Regions from separate parts of the Lysinibacillus sp. FSL K6-0057 genome, predicted to be linked through region 1. Evidence: a T-box and tRNA genes for the amino acid it is inferred to sense, from the RefSeq annotation. Region 1 holds a T-box; the other holds one or more tRNA genes.
What was found. A T-box is a leader RNA that pairs with one kind of tRNA and senses whether it is charged. The one in region 1 lies ahead of serS (serine--tRNA ligase), so its partner is inferred to be a tRNA-Ser.
Positions count from the first base shown of each region.

Region 2: it has a tRNA-Ser gene. The T-box ahead of serS (serine--tRNA ligase) is inferred to sense a tRNA for this amino acid. The anticodon was not compared.

Region 1 covers NZ_CP152047.1:26,085-41,979, reverse strand. Annotated here, with positions in the region: gene MHB40_RS00160 (heavy metal translocating P-type ATPase) at 149-2,560, opposite strand; gene copZ (copper chaperone CopZ) at 2,641-2,847, opposite strand; gene MHB40_RS00150 (metal-sensitive transcriptional regulator) at 2,880-3,212, opposite strand; gene MHB40_RS00145 (cation diffusion facilitator family transporter) at 3,279-4,232, opposite strand; gene MHB40_RS00140 (metalloregulator ArsR/SmtB family transcription factor) at 4,252-4,587, opposite strand; gene tadA (tRNA adenosine(34) deaminase TadA) at 4,825-5,340, shown strand; gene MHB40_RS00130 (amidohydrolase) at 5,444-7,036, opposite strand; gene brnQ (branched-chain amino acid transport system II carrier protein) at 7,033-8,364, opposite strand; gene MHB40_RS00120 (sigma 54-interacting transcriptional regulator) at 8,474-9,808, opposite strand; gene serS (serine--tRNA ligase) at 9,950-11,230, opposite strand; T-box leader at 11,306-11,525, opposite strand; gene pdxT (pyridoxal 5'-phosphate synthase glutaminase subunit PdxT) at 11,575-12,138, opposite strand; gene pdxS (pyridoxal 5'-phosphate synthase subunit PdxS) at 12,140-13,024, opposite strand; gene MHB40_RS00100 (PLP-dependent aminotransferase family protein) at 13,127-14,551, shown strand; gene asnB (asparagine synthase (glutamine-hydrolyzing)) at 14,567-15,895, opposite strand, start outside.
Region 2 covers NZ_CP152047.1:3,875,296-3,891,190, reverse strand. Annotated here, with positions in the region: rRNA gene MHB40_RS19385 (16S ribosomal RNA) at 1-368, shown strand, start outside; rRNA gene MHB40_RS19380 (23S ribosomal RNA) at 550-3,477, shown strand; rRNA gene rrf (5S ribosomal RNA) at 3,638-3,753, shown strand; tRNA gene MHB40_RS19370 (tRNA-Val) at 3,764-3,839, shown strand; tRNA gene MHB40_RS19365 (tRNA-Thr) at 3,843-3,918, shown strand; tRNA gene MHB40_RS19360 (tRNA-Lys) at 3,926-4,001, shown strand; tRNA gene MHB40_RS19355 (tRNA-Leu) at 4,020-4,104, shown strand; tRNA gene MHB40_RS19350 (tRNA-Gly) at 4,141-4,215, shown strand; tRNA gene MHB40_RS19345 (tRNA-Leu) at 4,221-4,309, shown strand; tRNA gene MHB40_RS19340 (tRNA-Arg) at 4,318-4,394, shown strand; tRNA gene MHB40_RS19335 (tRNA-Pro) at 4,404-4,480, shown strand; tRNA gene MHB40_RS19330 (tRNA-Ala) at 4,497-4,572, shown strand; tRNA gene MHB40_RS19325 (tRNA-Met) at 4,601-4,674, shown strand; tRNA gene MHB40_RS19320 (tRNA-Ile) at 4,681-4,757, shown strand; tRNA gene MHB40_RS19315 (tRNA-Ser) at 4,773-4,865, shown strand; tRNA gene MHB40_RS19310 (tRNA-Met) at 4,919-4,993, shown strand; tRNA gene MHB40_RS19305 (tRNA-Asp) at 4,997-5,072, shown strand; tRNA gene MHB40_RS19300 (tRNA-Phe) at 5,131-5,206, shown strand; tRNA gene MHB40_RS19295 (tRNA-Gly) at 5,212-5,285, shown strand; tRNA gene MHB40_RS19290 (tRNA-Ile) at 5,287-5,363, shown strand; tRNA gene MHB40_RS19285 (tRNA-Asn) at 5,368-5,444, shown strand; tRNA gene MHB40_RS19280 (tRNA-Ser) at 5,455-5,545, shown strand; tRNA gene MHB40_RS19275 (tRNA-Glu) at 5,548-5,619, shown strand; gene MHB40_RS19270 (VOC family protein) at 5,679-6,095, opposite strand; gene nadA (quinolinate synthase NadA) at 6,262-7,365, opposite strand; gene nadC (carboxylating nicotinate-nucleotide diphosphorylase) at 7,352-8,212, opposite strand; gene nadB (L-aspartate oxidase) at 8,169-9,755, opposite strand; gene MHB40_RS19250 (cysteine desulfurase family protein) at 9,856-10,926, shown strand; rRNA gene rrf (5S ribosomal RNA) at 11,206-11,321, shown strand; tRNA gene MHB40_RS19240 (tRNA-Val) at 11,332-11,407, shown strand; tRNA gene MHB40_RS19235 (tRNA-Thr) at 11,411-11,486, shown strand; tRNA gene MHB40_RS19230 (tRNA-Lys) at 11,494-11,569, shown strand; tRNA gene MHB40_RS19225 (tRNA-Leu) at 11,588-11,672, shown strand; tRNA gene MHB40_RS19220 (tRNA-Gly) at 11,709-11,783, shown strand; tRNA gene MHB40_RS19215 (tRNA-Leu) at 11,789-11,877, shown strand; tRNA gene MHB40_RS19210 (tRNA-Arg) at 11,886-11,962, shown strand; tRNA gene MHB40_RS19205 (tRNA-Pro) at 11,972-12,048, shown strand; tRNA gene MHB40_RS19200 (tRNA-Ala) at 12,065-12,140, shown strand; tRNA gene MHB40_RS19195 (tRNA-Met) at 12,169-12,242, shown strand; tRNA gene MHB40_RS19190 (tRNA-Ile) at 12,249-12,325, shown strand; tRNA gene MHB40_RS19185 (tRNA-Ser) at 12,341-12,433, shown strand; tRNA gene MHB40_RS19180 (tRNA-Met) at 12,487-12,561, shown strand; tRNA gene MHB40_RS19175 (tRNA-Asp) at 12,565-12,640, shown strand; tRNA gene MHB40_RS19170 (tRNA-Phe) at 12,699-12,774, shown strand; tRNA gene MHB40_RS19165 (tRNA-Gly) at 12,780-12,853, shown strand; tRNA gene MHB40_RS19160 (tRNA-Ile) at 12,855-12,931, shown strand; tRNA gene MHB40_RS19155 (tRNA-Asn) at 12,936-13,012, shown strand; tRNA gene MHB40_RS19150 (tRNA-Ser) at 13,023-13,113, shown strand; tRNA gene MHB40_RS19145 (tRNA-Glu) at 13,116-13,187, shown strand; gene MHB40_RS19140 (diaminopropionate ammonia-lyase) at 13,457-14,659, shown strand; gene MHB40_RS19135 (trypsin-like peptidase domain-containing protein) at 14,705-15,895, opposite strand, start outside.

The DNA of each region.
Region 1 (15,895 bases):
AATGAATCAGTGCCTTTCATTTTATCATAGTAAGAAAATGAAAAACAGAATCAACCTATTGTTCTAGTAAATTTACCTGTGGTATTTTTCTCCTGATGACATAGAAAAAAAGGCATTGAGAATATACTTCTCCATGCCTTTCACATGCCTATAATTTCACTCGTTGTAAACGAAGTGCATTTAATACTACCGAAACTGAACTAAAGGCCATCGCTGCGCCTGCTACCCATGGAGCAAGCAGACCGAGTGCAGCAATTGGAATACCTAATGTATTATAAGCAAATGCCCAAAATAGATTTTGTTTAATATTACGCATTGTTTTTCGACTCATTAGAATGGCATCCGCGATACTATTTAAATCTCCACGAATAAGCGTAATATCTGCAGCTTCCATTGCCACATCTGTCCCTGTACCAATTGCCATCCCAATATTCGCTGTTGCTAAGGCAGGTGCGTCATTAATGCCATCACCAACCATCGCTACTTTTTTCCCTTGGGCTTGAAGTTTTTTCACTTCATCAGCTTTACCTTCTGGTAAGACTTCTGCAATAACATGATTCACGCCTACCTCTGTTCCAATGGCTTGAGCAGTACGCTCGTTATCACCAGTCATCATGATGACCGTAATACCCATATCCTGTAAACGACGAATAGCTTCTTTTGATGTATCTTTCACGGTATCAGCCACAGCGACTAAACCTGCATATTGCCCGTTGATGGCAGCTAGCATTGCTGTTTTACCGTTTCGTTCTAGTTGCTCCATTGTTGGTAAAATATCATTAATACTTATTCCATATTGTTGCATTAATTTACGTGTGCCAATGACAACACCTTGACCTGAGACAGTTGCCTGCACGCCATAACCAGGTATTGCCTCGAAGAATTGAACATCCCCTAAAGCTATGCCTCGTTTTTCTATGCCCTGTACAATGGCTTCTGCTAGTGGGTGCTCTGACTGCTTCTCTGCTGCGCCCATTAAGGATAAAAAGCGCACTTCATCTTGCTCTGACGCTAAGAGAACATCCGTAAGCTCCGGTTTTCCGTGTGTCACTGTACCTGTTTTATCTACAACGACAGTATCAATGCTTTGTGTTTGCTCTAAATGTTCTCCACCTTTAAATAAAATACCAAACTCAGCTGCACGTCCTGAGCCTGCCATTATTGAAGTTGGTGTTGCTAACCCTAGAGCACATGGGCAAGCAATAACAAGTACTGCGATTAAAACCTCTAAAGCAGGTGTAAATTCTCCAGGGCTAACCCAAATAATCCAAATTAAAAAGGTTACAATGGCTATACCAACAACGATTGGTACGAAAATTCCCGAAATCTGATCTGCTAAACGTTGAATTGGCGCTTTTGATCCTTGAGCATCTTCAACCACTTTAATGATTTGTGCTAATGCTGTATCACGGCCTACCTTTGTTGCAGTCATTTTAATAAAACCATTTTTATTAATGGTTGAGCCAAATAATGGATCACCTTGTTTTTTATCCACGGGTAGACTCTCACCTGTTAACATCGATTCATCAACAGCTGTTGTTCCCTCTATTACTTCACCATCGACAGGAATCTTTTCCCCTGGCTTCACTAGAATAACATCGCCAATGATAACTTCTTCTAAAGGAACCTCTTTTTCTACACCGTCACGTACAACAATAGCAGTCTTAGCTTGAAGTCCCATTAGTTTTTTTATGGCTTCAGATGAGCGTCCTTTTGCTTTTGCCTCAAACAATTTACCTAATAAAATTAACGTAATTAAAACAGCACTCGTTTCAAAATAAAGATGTGGACCATGGTGTGATCCTATCGTTACAATCGCTTGATAGACACTATAGAAATAGGCGGCTGATGTCCCCATGACAACAAGCACATCCATATTTGCACTACCATTGCGTAATGCTTTATATGCCCCTACATAAAATTGCTTACCAATAATAAATTGCACAGGAGTAGCCAATACCATTTGGACCCATGGATTCATTAGAAATTCTGGAACATATAAAAATGACGTAAAGGAAAAATGGCCAACCATCGTCCAAAGCAGTGGTAAAGAAAGTATAGCCGATAAAATAAATTTATGTTGTTGCTGTTTGATAGCTTTTTCGCGATGATCCACTGTTTCCTGCTCATCTGCCTTTTGATGAGCCCCATAACCTAGTTTCTCAACCTTTGCAATGATATCTGCGATGGACACTTCTGATGGATTAAATTCGATCATCGCTTTTTCCAGTGCTAAGTTGACATTAGCAGAAGAAATACCGCTTAGCTTATTTAAGCCTTTTTCAATGCGAGTCGCACAAGCTGCACATGTCATACCTGTAATATCAAGTTCAGTTTTTTGTTTAACAACACCATAGCCAAGTGCTTCTATTTTCTTTTCAAAATCTGCTTCACTTAGCTTTGCTGGGTCGTATTTAATAGACGATTTTTCAAGTGCTAAATTTACCGTTGCTTGTTCTACACCATCCATTTTATTTAAACCTTTTTCAATACGAGTGGCACAGGCTGCACACGTCATACCTGTAATTTGCAAATTAGCTTCTTTACTAGCAGAACTCATTTACTGTTCACCTCTCCTTATACCAACAGGGGGTATATATATTTGAAAATAAGAGAGTGCTACAGGAGCACTCTACAATTTTACTTTACGTCATATCCTTGATCATCAATTGTTTCTTTAATTTGGTCAAGTGATACTTGTGCATCATCAAATGCAATATCCACTAAACCATCTGCTAAATTAACTTTAACTTGTTCAACACCAGCTAAAGCACCAACACTTTTTTCCACAGCATTTACACAATGACCACATGACATTCCTTGTACGTTTAATGTTACGTTTTGCATAATAAAATCTCTCCTTTTAATATGGTTTTAATCTATTTTTTCATTAACTTTTGGATCGTTACGACTAACTCATCTAATACTGCTTCATCGCCCTCTGAGAGACGATCCACTACACAGCCCTTTAAATGACCTTCTAATAATATTTTTGCCACACTATTTAATGCTGATTGTGTAGCAGATAGTTGCGTAATAATATCATCACAGTAAACGTCTTTATCAATCATTCCCTTAATACCACGAATCTGACCTTCAATACGGTTTAAGCGGGTTGTTAAATCCTTTTTCACACGCTCAGGGTGATGACTTTTTCGACAAGACGTAGCTTCCTCTGTATGACAAGCATCCTCTTTTACCGTGTCCTCCATTCACTACACCTCCTATTTGTAATTATCATACTATACCCAAGAAGGGTATGCAAGTTATAAAAAATTTTATTTATCATCATGATGATGCTCATGGTCATTTTCTAATTTACATAAAATAGAATCGTCATGTCGATGTAAAGCTGTTTCTAATTGAATTGTTACATGCTTAATACCCTTATGCTGAAGATTATGTTCAATTTTCCGCAAGATATGCTCACTCTCAGCTATTTTCAATTGATCATTTACAACCGCATGACAGGATAATGCATTCGTTCCACTAGTAATTGTCCAGATGTGTAAATCGTGGATACTTTCTATTCCTTCAGTCTGCTCTATTAACTGAATAATCTCCTGAACATCTACATTTGAAGGAGTCCCCTCCATTAAAACATGGATTGAGGCTTTTGTGACATGGTAGCCACTTCGTACGACCAATAATGCAACAATAACGCTAGCAAGAGGATCTGCCCAGCCCCAGCCAAAAAACATAATTAATAGTGCCGCAACAATAGCCCCTACAGACCCTAGCATATCACTTAGTACATGTAAAAAGGCTCCGCGCATATTTAAATTATCCTTTGTATCACTGCCACGCATCATAATCCAGGCAACTAAAATGTTAACGAACAAACCAATTGTACTAATAATAAGCATTCCTGTAGTAGCTACTTCTGGTGGGTTTGTAAATCGTTCAATCGCTTCATAGAAAATGAATAATGCTATCCCTATTAATGTAATGCCATTTAATACTGCGGCCAAAATTTCAAATCGTTTATAGCCGTATGTTTTACTATAGCTAGCAGCTTTTTCTCCAAACATAAAAGCTAGCATCGCTATACCCAAAGAGATAGAGTCACTTAACATATGCCCTGCATCAGATAAAAGAGCTAAACTATTTGTTAAAAAGCCACCAATGGCTTCCACTACCATGTATCCTGTAATAATAATAAACGACAGTAATAGTACCTTTTTATTTGCACCATGTGTATGGTCATGACCATGATCGTGATGATGTCCCATAGTTATTCCTCCATTTCATTTAGTTATGAGCAGCATGCTCAATGGCCTGCTTCAATAAATTCATAATGTGATCGTCATCCTTAGAATAGTATAAGGTTGTTCCCTCTCTTCTAAATTTCACTAACCTTAAATTTTTAAGAAAACGTAATTGATGAGAAACGGTCGATTGGCCTAAATCTAAAATGTCTGCAATATCATTTACAGCGTGTTCATCTGAACAAAGTAAGTTTAAAATACGAATTCTAGTTGGATCACTCAATGCTTTAAAAGTCTGAGATACTACAAATAATGTCTCTTCATCTAAATGCTGATCTACGTTTTTTAGTGTTTCTGAACTGTTTAATTTTTCATCCATAAAAGTTTACCCCATTCTTCAATATTTATATATGAGCATGTGTTCATATATAAATATATATGGATATATTAGGAATGTCAACAAGCATTTATGCTTCTACATGTTGCAGGTCACTCGTTATCGCATGGATGCGATGATTTTAGGCTAACATCCCCTATTAACCAATACCGACTAAAGAAAGTTAAAAGTAGCAATTACCAATTCAGCGCGCTACACTACTGTTAAGGAGAGATATGTGTGGATATTTTTGAATCAGATCGTTTATTTATGAAACAAGCATTAGAGGAAGCCCAACAGGCAGCCTTACTTGGAGAAGTACCCATTGGTGCAGTCCTTGTTTATGAAGGGAAAATCATTGCACGTGCACATAATTTAAGAGAAACAACGCAAAATGCAACAACACATGCTGAGCTGTTAGTGATTCAAGAAGCCTGCAAAAAAATAGGTAGTTGGCGACTCGAGGATACTACTCTTTATGTGACATTAGAGCCTTGTCCAATGTGTGCAGGAGCCATTCTCCAATCGCGTGTGCCCCGTGTTGTTTATGGTGCAAGGGATCAAAAAGCTGGGTGTGTAGATTCCCTTTACCGTTTATTAAATGATGAACGCTTTAATCATGAATGTAATGTAACAGAAGGGATTTTAGCCGAGGAATGTGGTCAAATTCTAACAGACTTTTTTAAGGCTTTACGAGAGCGTAAAAAAGCTGAGAAAAAAGCACGATTAGCTTCCAACGATGTAAATAGCAATTAAAGAAGGTGCCTCCTAATGAGACACCTTTTTTTTATATTTATGGGAATGGCGATATATATGAAATGTGTCGTAGCAGCGACAGCACCTTCATAACTAATGACGATTAAGCTTCAATCGTTGATTGTGTAAAAACACATTCTCCTTCGATATATGTAGCGAATGGTTTTACATGCATAAGCTGGTTATGTGCAAGCGTCAGTAAATCATCAGTTAGTACAACAAAATTTGCATCATAGCCCTCTTTTAACTGACCAACATTGTTCATACGGATCATCGTTTTTGCATCAGCTGTATATAGCTGTAATGCCTCCTCCACAGAGATTTTTTCTGCTGCGCCTAAATCTGTTCCATCATAGGCTGTACGTGTAACGGCTGCTTGTATCGTCACAAAGGGATTAGCCGCTTCTGCCCAAGATGTAGCAGGGGCATCTGAAGATAACGTGGTCGCGATCCGCCGCTGTAAAAATGTTTGTACACCATATAATGTCTGTGTTTTTTCTAGTCCTAGATTTTCTAAATAGCTCTCAATTTCACAGAATAAGAAGATTGGTTGTGGCACAAAGCCTATGCCCCATTCAGCAGCTTTTTGCAAGGCACTTTCAGAAGGCATGGCTGCATGCTCAATACGAACAGAAGGTGCATCTGTTAACCAAGCTTTTTCCTCATAAAATGTGTCAACAATTAGATCAATGGCTCTGTCTCCCATTGCATGAACCACTAATTGAACGGCACGTTCTTTGGCTTCCGCAGCAGCTGCTAGTAGTTCCTCTTTCGAAGTCATGGCTATGCCCTTTTCTTCACTTCCCAAAAATGGCGCTGAAACAAGTGCTGTACGGCCTGAAACACTGCCATCTGAAAATAGCTTGATGCCTCCGATATAGGCTCCTGCAGAACGATCGATATTATTTGCTGTTAACAGCTCGTATCGTTGAATATCCTCCCAAATATAATAAACTGCTACTCGTTGCTTAAAGCCTTTTTCTCGGGCTTTACGGTACAGGCTTAAATAATCAACCGGGGCTACAGTAGCCATTAATTCTGTAATACTTGTTACACCGTAGGATGCCAAAGTTTGTGATAGCTTTAGAAGCCTTGTCACAATTTCTTCTTCAGAGGGTGTAGGTAAATGCTGTAACACTAGATTCCGTGCATTTTCACGTAGTACGCCTGTAGGTTCCCCATTTTCATCACGATCAATTTGTCCACCCTGTGGATCAGGGGTATCCTTTGTAATACCTGCAATTGCTAATGCCTTGCTATTGACCGATATAATATGACCACACGTACGCATAACAATGATAGGTAATTCTGTGGAGGCACGATCTAAATCCTCTTTTAAAGGCGCTCTTCTTTCTTTTAGTTTTCCTTCATCATAGCCCCAGCCTAATATCCATCCATGCTGACTTGCATCATATTTTGCTAGTGCAATTATTATATCCTCAATAGAATGAATGTGTGGAGGTAAACAAGCCACTTGTTCCAAAACATCTGCTAACATAATTGGATGCATATGAGCGTCAATAATCCCAGGAATAATGACCTTTCCTTGTACATCTATTATTTCACCATGATAGGCAGGTAAGTCTTCCTGTTGTCCAATCCAAACTACCTTTCCATCTTCAATCACCATGGCTGTTGCAGATGGCTGATAAGTATCTGCCGTATAGATTTTTGCATTACAAATAATTTTCATCATTTTTCAACTCCTATTTCTTCCATACCAAAAGTCGATTTTTCAGGATCTTCTGCTTTCAGTACTTTATGCAAAATAGTACCTATAATAAAGCCAACAATAGATGGCCCAATCCAAGCAAATCCGCTAGACTGTAATGGTAAATGTAAGACCAACTGTGTCACACCAGGAATCGTAATTTCATAGCTAGCAAATGTTTCAACAACGCTTACTAGAAATGCAAATAGGACAGTTCCTTTATAAGCTCCTGCATTTGGCACAAAACGATCAAAAGCCCCCAGTAGTACAAGTACAATAATGACCGGATAAATGACCAAGAAAATTGGCAATGTAATTTCGACAATGGCACCTACACCTAAGGAACCAATGGTTGCGCCTACTACACACATAATGAATACCCATGATCTATAGCCAAGCTTCTCTTTTGTTAGTTCATTTAAAAACTGTGATGATATGACCATGACACCAATCGCTGATGTTAAGCAGGCAAAAACAACACATATAGCCAATAACACTTTACCCAAATTACCAATAACACTAAAGGCAATACCCGCTAATAGTTCTGTATCACTGCCAGAATTTGTGATGATGCCGCTACTTGTAGCACCTAAATAAAGTAAGCCACCGTATACGGCAATTAACCCTATTGCTGCAATAGCCATACCACCTAGTGCGACCTTTTTAGATAGTTTCCCTTTATAGCCATAGCCAACTATTGCTGCTAAAAAAATAGGAGCACAAAGAATGCCTGTTCCCACATCTCCTGTTTGATAGGCCGCTATTATCGAATTGGCAAAGACCCCTTCTGCCCCTGTATTGACTGCTGTTCCCATTGGATCTAGTACCCCTTTACCAATTAGGATAATGAGTATAAGAACAAGAACGGGGGTCAACCATTTTCCAATCTTATCGATAACATTTGATTGATCCATCGCAAAGTAAAAACAAATTACAAAGAATGCTAATACTGACACAATTAAAGGTACGTTCGGAATAATTTGTGACACCCCTAATTCATGTGTTGTCGCTGACATTCTCGGTATTGTGACAACCATTCCAATACAAACCATCATGACCGTGTTAAAGGCTTTATAAAACCAATTTCCAATTGGCCTTGTGAGCGCTTCTACAGTTCCCCCAGTGTTAAAAATTGCATACACCGCAAGCACAGGCAAAATAACACCTGTTAAGCTAAAGCCCATCAGAGCAGAAATCCACGATTCCCCTGCACTATTTCCTATAGATGGCGGAAATATTAAATTTCCAGCGCCAAAAAATATAGCAAATAAGGCTAGCCCGACGATTATCGTATGCTGTACAACTTTAGACATATCCTCAACCCCTTTATAATCGTTTTGCATAAGATTTATCTAAATAATAAAAAATTTAAAAACATGAAAAAAGGAGATAAATTTTTATCCCCTTTTTGTAAAAAAAATTTTACAACAATTCATATTTTAAACACTTATACTTTAGCAATTGACGTGAAATACCTAAACGACGAGCCGTTTCCGCTAAACGTCCATTCGTTTCACGCAACTTTTCCGCTATAATTAGACGCTCGTAGGCTTCAGTTAAATCTCGTAAATGACCAGATTGGTTGTTCTGCATCATCGGCTGAGTTGAATGTTGAATATTTTTTTTAATCCTTTCTGGAACATGCTCAATAAGAATTTCATCTCCAAGTAAATTATTGTATGCCGATTCAAGGGCATTTTTTAGTTCACGCACATTACCTGGCCAATGATAGGCATAAAATAATTGAATTACCTCATCACGATAACTTACATTTTTCTGTAGAGTATGTTCATTATAAAATTGTATATAAAAATCAAGGATAGGTGGTATATCTTCCTTCCTTAATCGTAGTGGTGGCAAATCAATTTGGAGAACATTTAAGCGATAAAATAAGTCCTCGCGTAGCTTTTTCTCAGCTAAGAGTTTCTCTACATCTTCATTGATAGTAGTAATATAGCGTATATCCAACTGCTCTCCATTCAGGATTTTGATATCTACTGCATGCAACAGTTTTGCCTGTAGAGATACATCTAATAAATTTAGGTGATCAATGAGTAGTGTCCCACCATTAGCCTCCTGTAACTTTCCTCTTTTTCCTTCATTGTCTGAGCCATATAGCTGTGTAAAAATATTATCTTCCGTCAATGTTGAACAGTTCAACATAATAAATGGTTTTGTATAGCGTTTGCTTTCATTGTGTATGCCTTGTGCGATAATATCTTTCCCTGTTCCAGTTTCCCCTGTTAGTAAAATAGGTGCGTTTTTTTTGGCACTACGACGTGCCTTTTCAAGTTGAGTCTTCATCTCAGCATTTGTAGTAATGAAATCCTCCAGACGATAGGTAGTGTGATTATCTCGATATAATTTATGTCCCAGGAAATTATCTAAGTATTTAATTTGCTTGCTTTCATAAAAATGTTTTGAGAATTCAATGGCTCCAATGGCTTTTCCATGCTCCATAATGGGATAGGTTGAACTCAGCGATAAATAACTAAAACCGTTCAATGTTGTAAGTTGTTGCTCATAGTATAAAATTGGTTGCCCTGTTTGTATGACTTGAAAGACAGTACTTGTCTCAGATGATAAATTTTGATAATTATCAGTCACAGTACTGTGAAAAAACTCATCTGGTGTTAAGCCGATTTCCAATAATATATTTAAATCTGCTAAGTCATAAAAGATTGCACAGCCTTTATCATCTGTAATTAAAACATTATCAAATTCACTGAGAGCCTGTGCAAATTGTTGCAATTCCATGAATTTCTCCCCCTTGTCCCCATGAATATTACCCATTATAACGAATTTTCAAAAATTATGAGAGATTTCAATTTTTGAAATACAAAAAAGCTATTTTAGATTATCCATAAAAGGATTATCTAAAATAGCTTTATCTGTGGTTTATTTTGGTGCGATTACTTCTTTACCACCCATATAAGGTCTTAAAACTTCAGGAATTACTACACTTCCATCAGCTTGTTGATAGTTTTCTAGGATAGCGGCAACTGTACGACCAATGGCAAGACCTGAACCGTTTAATGTATGAACATACTCTGGTTTTGCATTTGGCTCACGACGGAAGCGGATATTTGCTCGTCGTGCTTGGAAATCTTCAAAGTTAGAACAAGAAGAAATTTCACGGTACATGTTTTGTGCAGGAATCCAAACTTCTAAATCATATTTCTTCGCTGCAGTAAAACCTAAATCAGCTGTACACATTTTTAGCTTACGATATGGTAAGCCTAGTAATTGTAATACCTTTTCCGCATGATTTGTTAATAGCTCTAATTGTTCGTATGATTCCTCTGGTTTTACAAAGCGAACTAATTCTACTTTGTTGAACTGGTGTTGACGGATTAAACCACGTGTATCACGACCTGCAGATCCCGCTTCTGAACGGAAGCATGCACTATACGCTGCAAAGCCTTGCGGTAAAGCCTCAGCCGGTAAAATCTCATCACGATAGAAGTTCGTTACTGGTACTTCTGCAGTTGGAATCATGAAATATTCTGTTTCCTCTAATTTGAATACATCTTCCTCAAACTTCGGAAGCTGTCCTGTACCTGTTAGGCTATCACGATTAACAATGACAGGTGGTAGCATTTCCTCGTAACCATGCTCCTCTGCATGTAAATCCATCATGAATGTCATTAATGCACGTTCTAAACGAGCGCCAAGACCACGGTAGAATAAGAAACGGCTACCTGTTACTTTCGCGCCACGTTCAAAGTCTACAATTTTTAAATCTGTAGCAAGGTCCCAGTGTGCTTTAATATCAAAATCAAATGCTGGAATTTCACCCCACGTATACTCCTCAACATTGTCGTCCTCTGTTGTGCCTACTGGTACAGACTCATGCGGAATGTTTGGTAAACGCATCATCATATCTTTAAAGCGTTCTTCAACATCATTTAATTGTACGTCTAATTCTTTAATTTCATCGCCAACCTGACGCATACGAGCAATAACTTCATCTGCATTTTCCTTGTTGCGTTTCATTATTGAAATTTGTTCAGATACTTTATTGCGTTCTGCTTTTAATTCTTCTGTTTTCGCAATCAATTCACGACGTTTTGCATCTAAGCCCTCAAAGTCATCTAAATTTCCTAAATCTTCATTACGTGTTAATAACATTTCTTTAATTTCCGCGAAATTATCGCGTACACGTTTAATATCTAACATCTTCATACCTCCAATAGTTTCTTAATGATGGAAAATCGTTGCAGCGAAATGAACACAAAAAAGCCCTCATCCCTAAAAAGGGACGAGAGCTACCCGCGTTGCCACCCTAATTGACTAGGCATAAAGCTACCTAATCCACTTATTTCATAACGGCATTTCAGCCGGCTACAGCCTACTTCATTCACTTCGACTGTGCAACTCCAGGACGGATTCACAAGTGCTTTTATCAGCTTCCACCAGCCGCTGACTCTCTAAAAAAAACGTGCTTGCTACTACTTCCCATCATTGTGTTCAGTTATTTAAAATTTAAACATACTGTACTATATGAAAACAAATTTTGCAAGTCATACCATAGAGGATACAAAATATTCAAGAATTCGTGTATCGGCTGTTAATTCAGGATGAAACGAACAGCCTAATAAATGGCCATCTTGCGCTAAAATAATTTTTCCTTCATGTTGTGCTAGAATTTCAACATCTTTACCCACGGCTTCAATATGAGGTGCACGAATAAATACTGCTGGGATACCTACACCTACTTTAGGAATATCTAGTTGTACTTCAAAGCTATCTACCTGACGTCCATAAGAGTTTCTTGCTACGGCCACGTCCATCACAGCCAAATGTGGTTCATCATCTACTAGATGCTTGGCTAATAAAATTAATCCTGCACATGTACCAAGCATCGGTAAACCTTGCTGTGCAAGTCCACGAATTGGCTCTAGTAGATCAAAACGATCCAGCAATTTTCTCATTGTTGTGCTTTCTCCACCAGGTAACACAAGTCCATCAAGATTTACTAAATCCGTCTTTTGTTTTACGAGGATAGCTTCGCAACCAAGAGCTTTTAACATCTGAATATGCTCACGCACCGCTCCTTGTAATGCTAAAACACCAATTCGTTTCATGCTACCAACCTCGCTCTTGCATACGCTCGTTGTGTCCAAGCTGTGCAATATCAATCCCCTTCATTGGTACACCGAGTTCCTTTGATATTTCCGCAATAAGCTTATAGTCTTTATAATGAGTAGTCGCCTCTACAATGGCACGTGCAAATTTTTCAGGGTTTTCAGATTTAAAAATACCTGAACCTACGAAAACACCATCAGCTCCAAGTTCCATCATTAAGGCAGCATCGGCAGGCGTCGCCACTCCTCCTGCTGCGAAGTTTACTACTGGTAAACGACCAAGACGTTTAATTTCTCTTAATAATTCGAAAGGAGCTCCTAGTAATTTCGCCTCTGTCATTAATTCATCTTCTGTCATGCCCACTACTTTACGTACCTGAGCATTTACTTTGCGAATATGTCGAACTGCTTCCACAATATTCCCTGTTCCTGGCTCACCTTTTGTTCGTAACATTGATGCGCCTTCCCCGATACGACGAGCTGCCTCCCCTAAATCACGACAGCCACACACAAACGGTACTGTGTATTCACTTTTTAATAAATGGTATTCTTCATCCGCTGGTGTTAAAACTTCACTTTCATCAATATAATCAACACCCATTGCTTCTAAAACACGTGCTTCCACAATATGACCAATACGTGCTTTGGCCATCACAGGAATAGTTACAGACCCCATTACTTCCTCAACAATACGAGGATCGGCCATGCGTGCAACGCCACCTGCTTTACGAATATCTGAAGGTACTCTTTCTAATGCCATAACTGCTACAGCACCTGCAGCTTCTGCAATTTTTGCTTGCTCTGCATTAATGACATCCATAATGACGCCGCCCTTTTGCATTTCTGCCATACCACGTTTTACTAGCTCTGTACCTGTTTGTTTCATTTTCTAACCTCCACCTTTATGATGAAGTTTAGTATAATAGAAATTGACCATATCAAAATATCCAGTTTTCAAAATATTTATAAGGTCAGGAGGCTACAAAACATGGATATGCTTTTATTTCAGCTTGAAAGAGATAGTGATAAACCGCTTTATGATCAGCTTTATAGCGGTATTAAAGAAGCCATCATTTCTAATAAAATAACTGTAGGAGAAAAATTGCCTTCAAAAAGAAAATTGGCTGATTTTTTAAATATTTCTCAAACAACAATTGAAATTGCCTATGCCCAGCTATTAGCTGAAGGTTATATTATGTCCAAATCAAGGATTGGTTATTTTGTAGAAGAAATAGATGAATTACCCTACATTCAGCAGGATACTATAACATCCATCAATGAGCATCCTAAGAAAAAATCATACAAAATTGATTTTAATCCTGGTTCTATTGATATCGATGCCTTTCCATTTCAAACTTGGAGAAAATATGCGAAGGAGCTTTTTGACGATACCTCAAAGGAGCTATTATTAACAGGTGAACCACAAGGAGAACTTTCTTTACGCACAGAGATTGCTAATTATTTATATCAGTCGCGTGGTGTTGTATGCCATCCTGAACAAATTGTCATAGGTTCTGGTACGGAACAGCTTCTCCCTATGATACTACGTCTTTTTAGCGAAGATACAAGCTTTGCATTAGAAAATCCAGGGTACCCTGCCGTGCATCGTATGTTTTCGCAGCATAAACGAAAAGTTTACCCAATTGTAGTCGATGAAGAGGGCATTATTATTCATGAGCTTGAAAAAACGAATGCTAATGTCGTGTATATTACACCCTCACATCAATTCCCAACTGGTGCTGTATTATCCGCTACAAGGCGAGCACAGGCTTTAAATTGGGCGGCGCAAAGCTCCTCTCGCTATATTATTGAGGATGATTATGATTCGGAATTTCGTTATGCTGGAAAACCAATTCCTGCTCTACACGCCTTAGATCGAAACGATAAAGTTATTTACATGAGTACTTTTACAAAATCATTAATGCCATCCTTGCGAGTAGCTTATTTTGTACTTCCACCTAAACTACTTGCTACCTATAACGATGTCTTTAATTATTACTCATCTACTGTGCCTCGTTTCGATCAACATATCGTGGCAAATTTTATGCGTGACGGGCATTTTGCAAAGCATCTCAATCGTATGCGTAAAATTTATCGTAAAAAACACGATAAACTAACTTCTATTTTAGAAAAATATTCATCATCCATTAACATTACTGGTGAGCAAGCGGGTATGCATATTTTATTAGAGGTTCAACACACATTCTCAGAAAAACAATTACAACAGCTCGCCTCTCAAGCAGGGATCGGCATTTATCCATTATCAGCCTACAGACTAGATCATTATGAATCTTCACAAGCTCAATTTTTATTAGGCTTTGGAGGGATTCCCGTACAAGCAATTGAATCATCCATTGAACAGTTGATGGATTGCTGGGGAATACAAAAAAATGACCCATCTACCAGTGAGTAGATAGGTCATTTTATATTAAGTTTCAATTAATTGAATTTGATAATGCTCAAACCATGTATGAACTTGCCCTAGATACGCTAAAAGCTGAGGACCTGCCATTAATTGCCCATACCACGGAATCTTAAAAGAGCTACCGCCAGATTCAATTAACTCCACAAGCTTTTGTCGTTCAAATAGTTCATGTAAAATCGAATTTTTATCACGTAGAATTTCCTTCAACCATTTTTGCACACCAGCTGTGTAGACAGGATGATATGTTTTTGGATAAGGATTTTTTTTACGATACAACACTTCATTAGGCAATAAATGTGCCATTGATTTTCGAAGTAATCCTTTTTCTATCCCATCCAAATTCTTCATTTCCCACGGAATATTCCAAGCGTATTCTACAAGCCGATGATCTGCAAAAGGAACACGTACCTCTAAACTTGCCCCCATACTCATACGATCTTTCCGCTCTAATAATGTTTGCATGAACCATAGCATATTTAAGTAAGACATTTCACGATGACTTGCCTCTGCTAGACCTTCTCCATCTAATAATGGTACTTCAGCTATTGTTTGTGTATATAGTTGTTGTGCATAGGACTCAATTTTTAATTTTTTATCCCACTTCTCTTGAAGTAATCCACTTCTTTCAGACAATGAACGGATCCAAGGAAAACCTGAAGCCCTTTCTTTAAACCATGGATACCCACCAAAAATTTCATCTGCACACTCTCCTGATAACGCTACAGTAAAATCCTTTTTTATTTCTCGACAAAACCATAATAACGATGAATCTACATCTGCCATACCAGGGGAATCTCGAACGATGACCGATTCCACTAATAAATCAATTAACTGTTGCTGAGTGATTTCCTCTGCATGGTGGGCCGTCTGGAAAGTGTCTGTCATTTTCTGAATCCAGTACGTATCTGTAGACGTTTGGAAAGAATGTGGGTTAAAGAAGCGCTCATTATCTTCATAATCGATAGAATACGTATGCAATTGATTGTTTTGTTGCTGGAAGCTATTTGCCGCAATGCCAGTGATAATACTGGAATCTAGTCCTCCTGAAAGAAATGTACAAATGGGTACATCAGAAACTAACTGACGTTCTATAGCATCCGTTAACAAAAAACGTACATGCTCAATTGTTTCCTCCAAAGATTCTTCATGTCTGCGGCTTTGTAGCTGCCAATATGGCCACTTTTTTAAACCTTCTTCTCTAGAGAAACGCATGGCATAGCCAGGCCGTAATTCTTTAATATTTTGAAAAAGGGTTTTGCCTGGCGCTCTAGAGGGCCCTACAGCCATCATACTTGCCAATCCTTCAACGTTTACACTTGCTTGGACCGTCGG
Region 2 (15,895 bases), 1.2 Mb from region 1:
GAGGAAGGTGGGGATGACGTCAAATCATCATGCCCCTTATGACCTGGGCTACACACGTGCTACAATGGACGATACAAACGGTTGCCAACTCGCGAGAGGGAGCTAATCCGATAAAGTCGTTCTCAGTTCGGATTGTAGGCTGCAACTCGCCTACATGAAGCCGGAATCGCTAGTAATCGCGGATCAGCATGCCGCGGTGAATACGTTCCCGGGCCTTGTACACACCGCCCGTCACACCACGAGAGTTTGTAACACCCGAAGTCGGTGAGGTAACCTTTTGGAGCCAGCCGCCGAAGGTGGGATAGATGATTGGGGTGAAGTCGTAACAAGGTAGCCGTATCGGAAGGTGCGGCTGGATCACCTCCTTTCTAAGGATTATTTCGGAATACAAACCTTGGGTTTGTAAGATTACGTTTTGCGTTCAGTTTTGAAGGTTCATTCTTTTGAATGAAACACTTCAAAACTTGTTCTTTGAAAACTGGATAAAACGACATTGAAATTGTAACAAACACATTTATTTTTTTAAGTTTTTTATAGGCTTAATAACTTGGTTAAGTTATTAAGGGCGCACGGCGAATGCCTTGGCACTAGGAGCCGAAGAAGGACGGCACTAACACCGATATGCTTCGGGGAGCTGTAAGTGAGCTTTGATCCGGAGATTTCCGAATGGGGGAACCCACTACGTTTAATCGCGTAGTATCTTGACGTGAATACATAGCGTCTTGAAGGCAGACCCAGGGAACTGAAACATCTAAGTACCTGGAGGAAGAGAAAGAAAAATCGATTCCCTGAGTAGCGGCGAGCGAAACGGGAAGAGCCCAAACCAAGAGGCTTGCCTCTTGGGGTTGTAGGACACTCAATACGGAGTTACAAAAGAGCGAGTTAGATGAAGCGACTTGGAAAGGTCCGCCAGAGCAGGTAAAAGCCCTGTAGTCGAAAGTTCGTTCTCTCCTGAGTGGATCCTGAGTACGGCGGAACACGTGAAATTCCGTCGGAATCCGGGAGGACCATCTCCCAAGGCTAAATACTACCTAGTGACCGATAGTGAACCAGTACCGTGAGGGAAAGGTGAAAAGCACCCCGGAAGGGGAGTGAAAGAGATCCTGAAACCGTGTGCCTACAAGTAGTTAGAGCCCGTTAATGGGTGATAGCGTGCCTTTTGTAGAATGAACCGGCGAGTTACGATTACGTGCGAGGTTAAGCTTTAGAAGGCGGAGCCGCAGCGAAAGCGAGTCTGAATAGGGCGAAATAGTACGTGGTCGTAGACCCGAAACCAGGTGATCTACCCATGTCCAGGGTGAAGGTGAGGTAACACTTACTGGAGGCCCGAACCCACGCACGTTGAAAAGTGCGGGGATGAGGTGTGGGTAGCGGAGAAATTCCAATCGAACTTGGAGATAGCTGGTTCTCTCCGAAATAGCTTTAGGGCTAGCCTCGTGATGAGAATACTGGAGGTAGAGCACTGTTTGGACTAGGGGGCCATCCCGGTTTACCGAATTCAGACAAACTCCGAATGCCAGATATTTATACACGGGAGTCAGACTGCGAGTGATAAGATCCGTAGTCAAAAGGGAAACAGCCCAGACCACCAGCTAAGGTCCCAAAGTAATCGTTAAGTGGAAAAGGATGTGGCGTTGCACAGACAACCAGGATGTTGGCTTAGAAGCAGCCATCATTTAAAGAGTGCGTAATAGCTCACTGGTCGAGTGACGCTGCGCCGAAAATGTATCGGGGCTAAACGATTCACCGAAGCTGTGGATTGACATCTACGATGTCAGTGGTAGGAGAGCGTTCTAAGTGCGTTGAAGTCAGACCGGAAGGACTGGTGGAGCGCTTAGAAGTGAGAATGCCGGTATGAGTAGCGAAAGACGGGTGAGAATCCCGTCCACCGTATGACTAAGGTTTCCTGAGGAAGGCTCGTCCGCTCAGGGTTAGTCGGGACCTAAGCCGAGGCCGATAGGCGTAGGCGATGGACAACAGGTTGATATTCCTGTACCACCTCCTCACCGTTTGAGAAATGGGGGGACGCAGTAGGATAGGGTAAGCGCGCTGTTGGATATGCGCGTCCAAGCAGTAAGGCGTGTGTGTAGGCAAATCCGCACACTGTAACGTTGAGCTGTGATGGCGAGTCCGTATGGACGAAGTTCCTGATTTCACACTGCCAAGAAAAGCCTCTATCGAGGTGAGAGGTGCCCGTACCGCAAACCGACACAGGTAGTCGAGGAGAGAATCCTAAGGTGTGCGAGAGAACTCTCGTTAAGGAACTCGGCAAAATGACCCCGTAACTTCGGGAGAAGGGGTGCTCTTGAGCGTGCAAGCGCATGAGAGCCGCAGTGAATAGGCCCAGGCGACTGTTTAGCAAAAACACAGGTCTCTGCAAAACCGTAAGGTGACGTATAGGGGCTGACGCCTGCCCGGTGCTGGAAGGTTAAGAGGAGTGGTTAGCGCAAGCGAAGCTGCGAATTGAAGCCCCAGTAAACGGCGGCCGTAACTATAACGGTCCTAAGGTAGCGAAATTCCTTGTCGGGTAAGTTCCGACCCGCACGAAAGGCGTAACGATCTGGGCACTGTCTCAACGAGAGACTCGGTGAAATTATAGTACCTGTGAAGATGCAGGTTACCCGCGACAGGACGGAAAGACCCCGTGGAGCTTTACTGTAGCCTGATATTGAATTTTGGTACAACTTGTACAGGATAGGTAGGAGCCAGAGATCTCGGAGCGCCAGCTTCGAAGGAGGCGTCGGTGGGATACTACCCTGGTTGTATTGAAATTCTAACCCATGCCCCTTAGCGGGGCAGGAGACAGTGTCAGGCGGACAGTTTGACTGGGGCGGTCGCCTCCTAAAAGGTAACGGAGGCGCCCAAAGGTTCCCTCAGAATGGTTGGAAATCATTCGTAGAGTGTAAAGGCACAAGGGAGCTTGACTGCGAGACCTACAAGTCGAGCAGGGTCGAAAGACGGGCTTAGTGATCCGGTGGTTCCGCATGGAAGGGCCATCGCTCAACGGATAAAAGCTACCCCGGGGATAACAGGCTTATCTCCCCCAAGAGTCCACATCGACGGGGAGGTTTGGCACCTCGATGTCGGCTCATCGCATCCTGGGGCTGTAGTCGGTCCCAAGGGTTGGGCTGTTCGCCCATTAAAGCGGTACGCGAGCTGGGTTCAGAACGTCGTGAGACAGTTCGGTCCCTATCCGTCGTGGGCGTAGGAAATTTGAGAGGAGCTGTCCTTAGTACGAGAGGACCGGGATGGACACACCGCTGGTGTACCAGTTGTCTTGCCAAAGGCATCGCTGGGTAGCTATGTGTGGACGGGATAAGTGCTGAAAGCATCTAAGCATGAAGCCCCCCTCAAGATGAGATTTCCCATTACGCAAGTAAGTAAGATCCCTCAAAGACGATGAGGTAGATAGGTTCGAGGTGGAAGTGTGGTGACACATGGAGCTGACGAATACTAATCGATCGAGGACTTAACCAAAACGTTTGAACCATTCAATGTATCGTTTATCCAGTTTTGAAAGAACAACACTTTCAACAAGTTTTTAAGATACTATGTATTTTGAAGCTTTTAAAAGGAACTTCTGCTAAGAACGCAACATCCGTGTTGCAACGCAGAAGCCAGCACATCCATGTGCAAGTCTAGTGATGATGGCAAAGAGGTCACACCCGTTCCCATACCGAACACGGAAGTTAAGCTCTTTAGCGCCGATGGTAGTTGGGGGCTTCCCCCTGTGAGAGTAGGACGTCGCTAGGCATAGTACCCAGGAGGATTAGCTCAGCTGGGAGAGCATCTGCCTTACAAGCAGAGGGTCGGCGGTTCGAGCCCGTCATCCTCCACCATATGCCGGTTTAGCTCAGCAGGTAGAGCAACTGACTTGTAATCAGTAGGTCGTGGGTTCGATTCCTATAGCCGGCACCATTTTTTCGAGCCATTAGCTCAGTTGGTAGAGCATCTGACTTTTAATCAGAGGGTCGAAGGTTCGAGTCCTTCATGGCTCACCATTTTTGAAATAATAATAAGCGGGTGTGGCGGAATTGGCAGACGCACTAGACTTAGGATCTAGCGCCGCAAGGCGTGGGGGTTCGACTCCCTTCACCCGCACCATTATTTTCATTGCCAGATAAAAAAACTTATGCACATGCGGAAGTAGTTCAGTGGTAGAACACCACCTTGCCAAGGTGGGGGTCGCGAGTTCGAACCTCGTCTTCCGCTCCAAATGTGCCGGGGTGGCGGAACTGGCAGACGCACAGGACTTAAAATCCTGCGGTAGGTGACTACCGTACCGGTTCGATTCCGGTCCTCGGCACCATCTTAAATGCGCCCGTAGCTCAATTGGATAGAGCGTCTGACTACGGATCAGAAGGTTATGGGTTCGACTCCTGTCGGGCGCGCCAAAAGAACAACGGGAAGTAGCTCAGCTTGGTAGAGCACTTGGTTTGGGACCAAGGGGTCGCAGGTTCGAATCCTGTCTTCCCGACCATTTCCTAAAAATTTATGGGGCCTTAGCTCAGCTGGGAGAGCGCCTGCCTTGCACGCAGGAGGTCAGCGGTTCGATCCCGCTAGGCTCCACCATAAGTAAATTAACCAGTATAAAGATCCTGGCGGCGTAGCTCAGCTGGCTAGAGCGTACGGTTCATACCCGTAAGGTCGGGGGTTCGATCCCCTCTGCCGCCATCTTAAGGACCTTTAGCTCAGTTGGTTAGAGCAGACGGCTCATAACCGTCCGGTCGCAGGTTCGAGTCCTGCAAGGTCCACCATTTATATATTGTAACGGAGGTATACCCAAGTCTGGCTGAAGGGATCGGTCTTGAAAACCGACAGGCGGGTAACACCGCGCGGGGGTTCGAATCCCTCTACCTCCTCCAGTTTTAAATTTTTATAAATGGTGCTTTAAAAACTCGAAACAGCATAAAATTATCGCGGGGTGGAGCAGTGGTAGCTCGTCGGGCTCATAACCCGAAGGTCGTTGGTTCAAATCCGGCCCCCGCAACCAAAAGGTCCCGTGGTGTAGCGGTTAACATGCCTGCCTGTCACGCAGGAGATCGCCGGTTCGATCCCGGTCGGGACCGCCATTTTTAAAATAAAAGTCATGAGAAGCAAAAGAGTGAGCAAGCTTAGCATGGACGAAATGGGTCAGTAGCTCAGTTGGTAGAGCATTAGATTGAAGCTCTAAGTGTCGGCGGTTCGATTCCGTCCTGACCCACCATTTATGCGGGTGTAGTTTAATGGTAAAACCTCAGCCTTCCAAGCTGATGTCGTGGGTTCGATTCCCATCACCCGCTCCAAGGGCCTATAGCTCAGCTGGTTAGAGCGCACGCCTGATAAGCGTGAGGTCGATGGTTCGAGTCCATTTAGGCCCACCATTATTCCGAAGTAGCTCAGTTGGTAGTAGCACCTGACTGTTAATCAGGTTGTCGCAGGTTCGAGTCCTGCCTTCGGAGCCATTTTTATTTTGGGGAAGTACTCAAGAGGCTGAAGAGGCGCCCCTGCTAAGGGTGTAGGTCGGGTAACCGGCGCGAGGGTTCAAATCCCTCCTTCTCCGCCATGGGCCCGTTGGTCAAGTGGTTAAGACACCGCCCTTTCACGGCGGTAACACGGGTTCGAATCCCGTACGGGTCATACTAAAAACAGTAGATGCAGTTGCATCTACTGTTTTTTTATATTCATAGATATAAATTTTACGCTTGATTCAATGCATTTTCGTCCATATAAACTACTTCCCAGATATGCCCGTCTACATCTTGAAAACCCCAACCATACATAAATCCGTGATCTTGTGGTTCACTATAAGGTTTACCACCAGAGGCAAGTGCCTTATTCACTAATTGATCTACTTGTTCTCGATTTTCGACAGAAAGGCATAAGATTGCTTCTGCAGAAGTAGTAGTATCTGTAACTTCTTTCTTACTAAACCCTTTAAATCGTTCTTCCACCATTATTAATACAAAGATATTTTCACTAATAATCATTGAGGCCGTTGTTTCATCACTGAATTGTTGATTGAACTCAAAACCTAATTCCTTAAAAAAGTTGATAGATTTGTTTAGATCTTTCACTGGTAAATTGATAAAGATATTTTTCGATTGAAAAGCCATTTAGTATCACCTCCAAATCGACAGTATCATAGCGCCTTAAGTCATGTCAATTTTAGCATTGTGGGCAAAAATGGCAGACATTTAAATTATTTAAAGCAGATGTTATATCACCATAAAAAACAGAAAGGTTATTTATACAACCTTTCTGTTGATAAAGCCTATCTATTTATCCTCTAGCTAGCATTCTTTCAAGTGAGCTAAGTGCTTCAGCAGTAGTATGTTCATCTACTTGTATACGGTTATGAGGTTGCCCCTGCTCAATACTTTCGAGGCTCCATAACAAATGCGGCAGGTCAATACGATTCATTGTTAAGCAAGGACAAAAGTTTTCATTTAAAGAGACAATATGTTTATCTGGATGCTGCTTAATAATGCGATTGACTAAGTTCATTTCTGTTCCAATGGCCCATGAAGATCCGCTCGGAGCGCGATTGATTGTGTCAATAATGTATTTTGTGGAGCCTGCATCATCAGCTGCTGCTACAACTTCACGACTGCACTCAGGGTGAACAATAATTCTCATAGTTGGGTGTGCTTTGCGAATAATCTCTGTATGTTGAACTGTGAAACCTTCGTGCACAGAGCAGTGACCCTTCCAAAGAATAACCTGAATATTTTCAAGGGGCTCTGTTGTTTCGAGCATGTTCTTATGAGGATTCCAAACAGCCATATTTTCAAGAGGAATACCTAAGTCATAGGCAGTATTTCTTCCTAAATGTTGGTCAGGTAAAAAGAAGATACGCTGTTTTTGTGTAAATGCCCATTGAACAAGCTCCTTAGCATTCGATGAAGTGACACAAGCACCACCATGTCTTCCAGTAAAGGCTTTAATAGCTGCAGTTGAATTGACATAGGTTAGAGGGATAATCGTATCACCAAAGAGTTCTTGAAGAATCGGCCAAGCTTGTTCAGTTTGATAAATGTCTGCCATATCAGCCATTGAACAACCAGCACGCATATCTGGCAAATAGACATATTGTTGTTTCGTTGTCAGCATATCAGCAGTCTCTGCCATAAAATGCACGCCGCAAAATACGATGTGTTCAGCTTCCTTATTTGCTGCGGATAATTGAGCTAACTGTAAAGAATCTCCAGTTGCATCAGCAAATTGAATGACCTCATCTTTTTGATAATGGTGCCCAGGAATAAATAATTTAGGACCTAATTTTTTCTTTATTGATAAAATACGAGATTCCATTTCCTTTACGGATAGTGCCCGATAATGCTCAGGAAGTAGTGTCGTTTGTTGTAATAAACTAGTGATGGACAAGGGAATGATCTCCTTTCATTTGAACGAGTGCACTAATGTCAAAAGCTTTAACTGAATGTGTTAAGGAGCCAAGTGAAATCCACTGAATACCCGATTGGGCATATGCCTTTAAATTTTCAAGTGTGATGCCCCCAGATGCTTCAGTTGCAATAGAAGGAGGGACAGTAGGAAGCCATGCACGTATCTCTTCTGGACTACGGTTATCAAACATAATAATATCTGCTCCAGCGTTGATAGCTTCTTCTAGCTGTTCTTTTGTTTCAATTTCAACTTCGATTTTTACAGTATGACCAACCTTCGCTCTAGCGGATTGAACTGCATTTGTTATGCTACCAGCAAAGGCAATATGATTATCCTTTAGCATGATTGCATCATACAGACCATTACGATGATTAAAAGCACCACCGATTCGAACAGCATATTTATCCAGCATACGCAGTCCAGGTATTGTTTTACGGGTATCGCATATTTTTGCATGCGTACCTACGGTTTCTTGAACGGCAAGATGGGTCGCCGTTGCAATAGCAGACATACGCTGAATAAGATTTAAAATGACACGCTCACCTATTAATAACTTTTGTAAGGGCCCTTTAATCACAGCAAGCACATCACCTGACTGAACCATCTCTCCATCTTTTTTATGAAGAGTGACTTCGATTGATCGATCGAGTAGGAAAAAGCCATGCTCAATAATGAGAGCTCCACAAAAAATCCCGTTTTCTTTAGCATAAAAGGAAAAAGACCCCTGCTGTTCGGCTGAAAAGATAAATTCACTCGATAAATCCCCATCTCCTAAATCCTCATTAAAAAATTGCTTGAGCATTTCCTCGAGTTTGATGATATTCATACAATGAGTTCCTCACTTTCATTTGTCCTTGCGAAAAAATAATCCATCGACTTGCCCATTGTGCATCCATTTCGGATTTATCCGTACGAATGTGGGCACCACGTGTTTCCGTTCGTGTAATGGCTGCATGTGCCATTAATGTTGCGACTACGTGCATCATAAATAATTCCAACTTAGCTTGGTCTAGCCCTTCTAAATTAACGTGAAGAAGAGATTGCATGGAAGGTAATTGCTGAGCAAAACGCTGCAAATCATCAATATTCCTGACAATACCTAAGAACTGCATCATGTGCTGCTGTAATTGCGGTTTGCTAAATAAAGGTGGCATCATATCGGTACATTGTTGGTTTTCAAGTAAAAAGTTTTTTTGATGACACCCTTTTTGAATAATGAATTGCGCCATTTTTTGACCAAATGTAATACCTTCCAATAGTGAGTTACTTGCTAAACGATTCGCACCATGTACACCTGTACAGGCAACCTCACCAACTGCATATAAGTTTGGTATAGTAGTTCTTCCTTTGTCATCAGCAATAACACCACCCATTAAGAAATGACTTCCTGGAGCCACGGGGATTAGGCGATCTTGTAAATGAACTTGATTGTCATGACAAAGCTGAGCAATTGTTGGAAATTTTGCTTCAAAGTCTTGTATGTTTGCAATATCAATGAACGTTTCTTCACCTGCAGCCCGTTTTGTAAATAGTGCTAGTGCCGTAATATGTCTTGGAGCTAAGTCAAGTTGGGCATGCAAGCCCGTCATAATCGGCTGACGTTGTGCATCGACAAAGATACCGCCAGCTCCCCGGACAGCTTCAGAAACTAATCCCTTTGCTTCATTTTTGCACCAAAGCAGACTTGGGTGAAATTGCATAAATTCCATATCACTGATGGCAGCACCTGCTCGAAATGCTAATGCGATCCCATCGCCTGTATTGGTTGGAAAGTTAGATGTACTTGAATAGAGGGCACCTGCACCGCCTGTCGCTAAAATCACATGATGTGCCCAATAGCGTTTTGTACCTTTTTCTCCTTTAGTGAGTACTCCCACACAGTCACCATCTGTATTACGTAAAAGCTCATAAGCCATTTCATAGCAATTTATCTTCGTTTTTGGTGAAAGTTGATGAAGCAAGTAATCTATGAAAACCTGACCTGTACGATCACCACCTGCATGTAGAATACGATGGTGACTATGTGCTCCCTCAAGTCCTAGAGCAGGTTTTCCGTCAACCTGCCGATCAACTGGGAGCCCATTCTTTAGATATTTCTGCATAATTGCAGTGCCGTTTTTTATAAGTGTTTCAACATGTCTTTTCTCATGATGATACTCTCCAGCTTTTAATGTATCAGCAATGTGGTGTTGAATATGATCTTCCTCACTTGTAACAGCAGCAATGCCACCTTGTGCACGATAAGAGCTACTCATATATATAGATGATTTTGTAACAATTTGTATTTGAAAATGTTTTTCAAGCAGTAAAGCAGCCTGAAGTGCAGCAATACCACTACCAATGATAAGGACGTCTGTCTTTACATCCATAGTTATACCTTCTTTACAGTTGTCTTGACACCTATCTTTACATAAAATAAAAAAGAAAACAAGACCTGATGAACTAGAGAGGAAGAAGACAATGATTTATATGGATTATGCTGCAACGTCACCTATGACAAGGAATTCTCTTGAGGCATATGTAGAGGTTGCACAACGTTATTATGGAAACAGTGCAAGTCTGCATGATCTAGGGGGACAAGCCCTTTATTTTGTCCAGCAGTCAAGAAATGTTGTAGCCCATGCTCTAGGCGTAAATAGTGATGGTGTAATTTTTACAGGGAGCGGAACTGAAGGAAATCTCATAGCCATCTTGTCATTAGCGCTAGCCTCTAAAAAAGGAAAACACATTATTTCATCTCAAGCCGAACATACGTCTGTGCATGCAGCTTTGAATACACTTGAGAAAAAGGGCTTTGTTGTAACGAAATTACCATTGCAGAAGGATGGTTGCGTTGATCTGGTCCAATTGCAACAAACAATTCGTGAAGATACAGCTTTGATTACCATTCAACATGTCAATTCTGAAATTGGTTCTATCCAGCCTGTGAAGAAAATTGTAGAGATGGCAAGAAAGTCAAATATTTTCTGTCATGTTGATTGTGTGCAATCATTTGGCAAACTACCTATACCAAAAGGAGCAGATGCGATTACCATCTCAGCTCATAAAATAGGTGGACCAAAGGGGTGTGGTGCTGTTTATCTGAATCCCGCAATTCGTGTACCTTCATTAACACCAGGTGTAACCCATGAGAGAGGGCTAAGAGGGGGAACATTAGATACTCCTGCAATTGTGGCCTTTGCGGCGGCAATTGAAAACTATCAATATGAATTGCAACATTACGAGACTTTAAGAAATTTTTTCAAAAATGATTTATCTGAAACATGTCAACTTGTTGAGTGTAAACAGCAACTACCTAATATTTGTGGGGTAATGATGGAGAAAGTAGAGGGGCAATATGTTCTTTTAAAGTTAAATGAAGCAGGAATTTGTATTTCTACGGGTAGTGCATGTGATATTCATAGTGAATCTGGAACAAAGGCCATTTTATCAATGGGTTTCTCTTTAGAAGCGGCACGCCAATTTTTTAGAATATCTTTTGGTCCTTCCACCACACTTGATGATATTACAAAATTAAAAATAGAGCTTTCAAATATTTAATGAAAAGACGAGTGGAGGATTTTCTATGTTCTTCACTTGTTTTCAAATAGATTATAAGTTAAGAAAATATACAAAATAAAATAATTGTTTTCTTTTGAAACAACAATTGCTATAATATTTTGCAGGGCAATAATTTCTCTTACTTAACAAAAATATCTTCAAAACGTAATAATTTCTTTTTTTTTATAAAAAAGTATTGCATAATGTTAGAAAACGTTATACAATAATTCTTGTCTTGAAGGACAGGTAAACAACTTCAAAACGAGATACATAACAAAGTCTAGTGATGATGGCAAAGAGGTCACACCCGTTCCCATACCGAACACGGAAGTTAAGCTCTTTAGCGCCGATGGTAGTTGGGGGCTTCCCCCTGTGAGAGTAGGACGTCGCTAGGCATAGTACCCAGGAGGATTAGCTCAGCTGGGAGAGCATCTGCCTTACAAGCAGAGGGTCGGCGGTTCGAGCCCGTCATCCTCCACCATATGCCGGTTTAGCTCAGCAGGTAGAGCAACTGACTTGTAATCAGTAGGTCGTGGGTTCGATTCCTATAGCCGGCACCATTTTTTCGAGCCATTAGCTCAGTTGGTAGAGCATCTGACTTTTAATCAGAGGGTCGAAGGTTCGAGTCCTTCATGGCTCACCATTTTTGAAATAATAATAAGCGGGTGTGGCGGAATTGGCAGACGCACTAGACTTAGGATCTAGCGCCGCAAGGCGTGGGGGTTCGACTCCCTTCACCCGCACCATTATTTTCATTGCCAGATAAAAAAACTTATGCACATGCGGAAGTAGTTCAGTGGTAGAACACCACCTTGCCAAGGTGGGGGTCGCGAGTTCGAACCTCGTCTTCCGCTCCAAATGTGCCGGGGTGGCGGAACTGGCAGACGCACAGGACTTAAAATCCTGCGGTAGGTGACTACCGTACCGGTTCGATTCCGGTCCTCGGCACCATTTTAAATGCGCCCGTAGCTCAATTGGATAGAGCGTCTGACTACGGATCAGAAGGTTATGGGTTCGACTCCTGTCGGGCGCGCCAAAAGAACAACGGGAAGTAGCTCAGCTTGGTAGAGCACTTGGTTTGGGACCAAGGGGTCGCAGGTTCGAATCCTGTCTTCCCGACCATTTCCTAAAAATTTATGGGGCCTTAGCTCAGCTGGGAGAGCGCCTGCCTTGCACGCAGGAGGTCAGCGGTTCGATCCCGCTAGGCTCCACCATAAGTAAATTAACCAGTATAAAGATCCTGGCGGCGTAGCTCAGCTGGCTAGAGCGTACGGTTCATACCCGTAAGGTCGGGGGTTCGATCCCCTCTGCCGCCATCTTAAGGACCTTTAGCTCAGTTGGTTAGAGCAGACGGCTCATAACCGTCCGGTCGCAGGTTCGAGTCCTGCAAGGTCCACCATTTATATATTGTAACGGAGGTATACCCAAGTCTGGCTGAAGGGATCGGTCTTGAAAACCGACAGGCGGGTAACACCGCGCGGGGGTTCGAATCCCTCTACCTCCTCCAGTTTTAAATTTTTATAAATGGTGCTTTAAAAACTCGAAACAGCATAAAATTATCGCGGGGTGGAGCAGTGGTAGCTCGTCGGGCTCATAACCCGAAGGTCGTTGGTTCAAATCCGGCCCCCGCAACCAAAAGGTCCCGTGGTGTAGCGGTTAACATGCCTGCCTGTCACGCAGGAGATCGCCGGTTCGATCCCGGTCGGGACCGCCATTTTTAAAATAAAAGTCATGAGAAGCAAAAGAGTGAGCAAGCTTAGCATGGACGAAATGGGTCAGTAGCTCAGTTGGTAGAGCATTAGATTGAAGCTCTAAGTGTCGGCGGTTCGATTCCGTCCTGACCCACCATTTATGCGGGTGTAGTTTAATGGTAAAACCTCAGCCTTCCAAGCTGATGTCGTGGGTTCGATTCCCATCACCCGCTCCAAGGGCCTATAGCTCAGCTGGTTAGAGCGCACGCCTGATAAGCGTGAGGTCGATGGTTCGAGTCCATTTAGGCCCACCATTATTCCGAAGTAGCTCAGTTGGTAGTAGCACCTGACTGTTAATCAGGTTGTCGCAGGTTCGAGTCCTGCCTTCGGAGCCATTTTTATTTTGGGGAAGTACTCAAGAGGCTGAAGAGGCGCCCCTGCTAAGGGTGTAGGTCGGGTAACCGGCGCGAGGGTTCAAATCCCTCCTTCTCCGCCATGGGCCCGTTGGTCAAGTGGTTAAGACACCGCCCTTTCACGGCGGTAACACGGGTTCGAATCCCGTACGGGTCATACTAAGTGCAGTAGATGAATTTACATCTACTGCACTTTTTAATTTACTTAAAAATAGCTAGATAATAATAAACCTTTACAGAAATTAGATCCTGTAAGGGTTTATTGTTTTTCTGGAGGTTTAGATTGGAATTCTCGGTGTTTGTAGGTCCAAAACCAATGTATAACTGATATATTTGCTTGCTCTGACTACCCCTGTTTAATTTTGGTAATAAATTTTGTATTTTAAAGCTAGATCGACTAAGCTATTGGTAAAGGGGGAGATAGGTATGAAGGAAAAATTAAAGTGGGTGCACAATCAGCTAGACAACACAAACCAAGGCTCACCATTACTATCATATTTTACACTGGAACAAGTAAAGAAGGTTGGTCAATTTCAGCGTACATATGAGCGATTTGAGCAGACACCTCTCCATCATCTTGAGGCACTTGCTTCATATATGGGTGTAGAAAAAATCATGGTTAAAGATGAATCTTATCGATTTGGTTTAAATGCCTTTAAAGTATTAGGCGGTATTTATGCAATTGCGCAATATATTGCCAATAAGCTTGGGAGGAATATAAAGGAGCTATCGTTTGAACAGTTAAAATCTCCGGAAGTAAAAGCAGAAGTAGGCGATTTAACATTTATTTCAACGACAGATGGTAATCATGGTCGTGGTGTTGCATGGGCAGCTAGAGAACTGGGTTTTCAAGCGCGAATATATATGCCAGCTGGCAGCGCGGCTGAGCGTTTACAGCATATTAAAAGTGAAGGGGCTTTTGCTGAAATTACGACAATGAATTATGACGATACTGTTCGTTATACCTCACAGCTTGCACAAAAAAATGGCTGGGTTCTGGTTCAGGATACAATGTGGGATGGCTATGAAGAAATTCCATTATGGATTATGCAAGGTTACACAACCATTGTGCAGGAGATTGTTGAACAGATACAGCTAGCCCCGACACATGTATTTTTGCAAGCGGGTGTAGGATCCTTTGCAGGAGCAGTAGTTGCGTTTTTACAGCAATACTATGAGCAGGAAGTTACTTTTGTATTGGTTGAGCCTCATGTCGCTAATTGCTATTATGAAAGCTTTAAAAAAAATACGGATCAATTTGTCTCTGTTGGCGGGGAGATGCAAACGATTATGGCAGGGCTTGCTTGCGGTGAACCGAATCCACAGGCTTGGCAAATCTTAAAAGCCTCCACAAAAATAAGTATCTCCTGCGAGGAAGAAATAGCAGCTACAGGTATGCGCGTTCTTGGCAATCCATTAGACACAGACACTCGCATTATAGCTGGTGAATCAGGAGCGGCGCCATTTGGTTGCTTTTATGAAATAATGACAAATGAACAATATAAGGAATTAAAAAATGCCTTACACCTAAATGAACATGCGAGGGTGCTGTTTATTAATACAGAGGGTGACACAGATAAAGAGAACTATCGACAAATAGTATGGCATGGGAAATATGCGAACCAATAGCAAACTAGTGATGAACTAGCTTGCTATTTTACTTTGTAAAAGGTTTTATTGGTGTATCTTAATGTTGGCAATTTTATAAGCACCATAATCATCCGTAATAACTGTATAAGTTTTATAGCGATCATAGAATTGGTAATTACCTTGTGCATCATAAAAATCAAAAGTTTCATTCATGTCAACATAATATTGACCATTTGAGTATTGTACATCTAGCACATCATTGTTTGTAAAATAGAAGTAATGACCCTGGTAGGCAATCTCATTAATGTATTTCTCCAATTCTTGATATGCTGTACTGCCAGGTGAAAGCATATCAGCTATCCAATAAAAATCACCATCATTGAGTGCCATTTCATAATAGAGACGGAATGCTTGCACGAATTGACCTGCTAGTAAGGCGTCTGTTTCGTTGGTGGGTTTTGTTTCAATAGTAGATTGTTGACTACCTTCATAAACATTCGCAATAGCCCGAACCTCATTTGCAGAAAGTGGTTTAGCAATCCATCCATCAAATTGATCAAGCATACTATAAAGGGGAATGGAAAAGGCAAAGTTAGTACTTGTATCAGTTGTATAAAGTAGTGAGTTAATTCCAATTACTTTGCCTGTATTAACATCAACTAATGGGCCACCGCTGCTACCTTTATCAATTTGTGCATCTACCTGATAAATTTGCTTATAAATAAAATTTTCAAGTTTCATATCACGTTTATTACCTGTTATATAGCCAATAGAAGCCGAATTTTCAAAACCTTGTGGACTACCAAATGCAATGACTTCTAGACCTATAGGTGATTCTGCAGTCTCCATGCCTAATGGCTCTGTGTCTTGGTAGTTAGGCACCTTTATTAAAGCAATATCATAGTGATCAGATATACCGATAACAGTACCTGGAGATTCTTGACCATTTACATTACGAATCATTACATCAACTTCACCTTGGATAACATGAGCATTTGTAATAACATATCCACCCTTTTTATATAGGAAGCCAGAGCCTTGACTATTGTTAGTTAGGACAGTGAAGACTTTTTGTTGTATTTCCTTTATAAGGGTGACACGATCAACCTGCTGTGCATGAGCTTCTTGTTTTTTGGTGAGTTCTTCTGAAGAAACTTGTTGTGCATTTATCTTTTGATTATCGTTAATTTCCGAGTAAGCGGTGGTATAGCTCTTTTTATCATTAAAAAAATCCCAATATGCATAACCTAGACCGCCTATTGCAATAAAACAGAT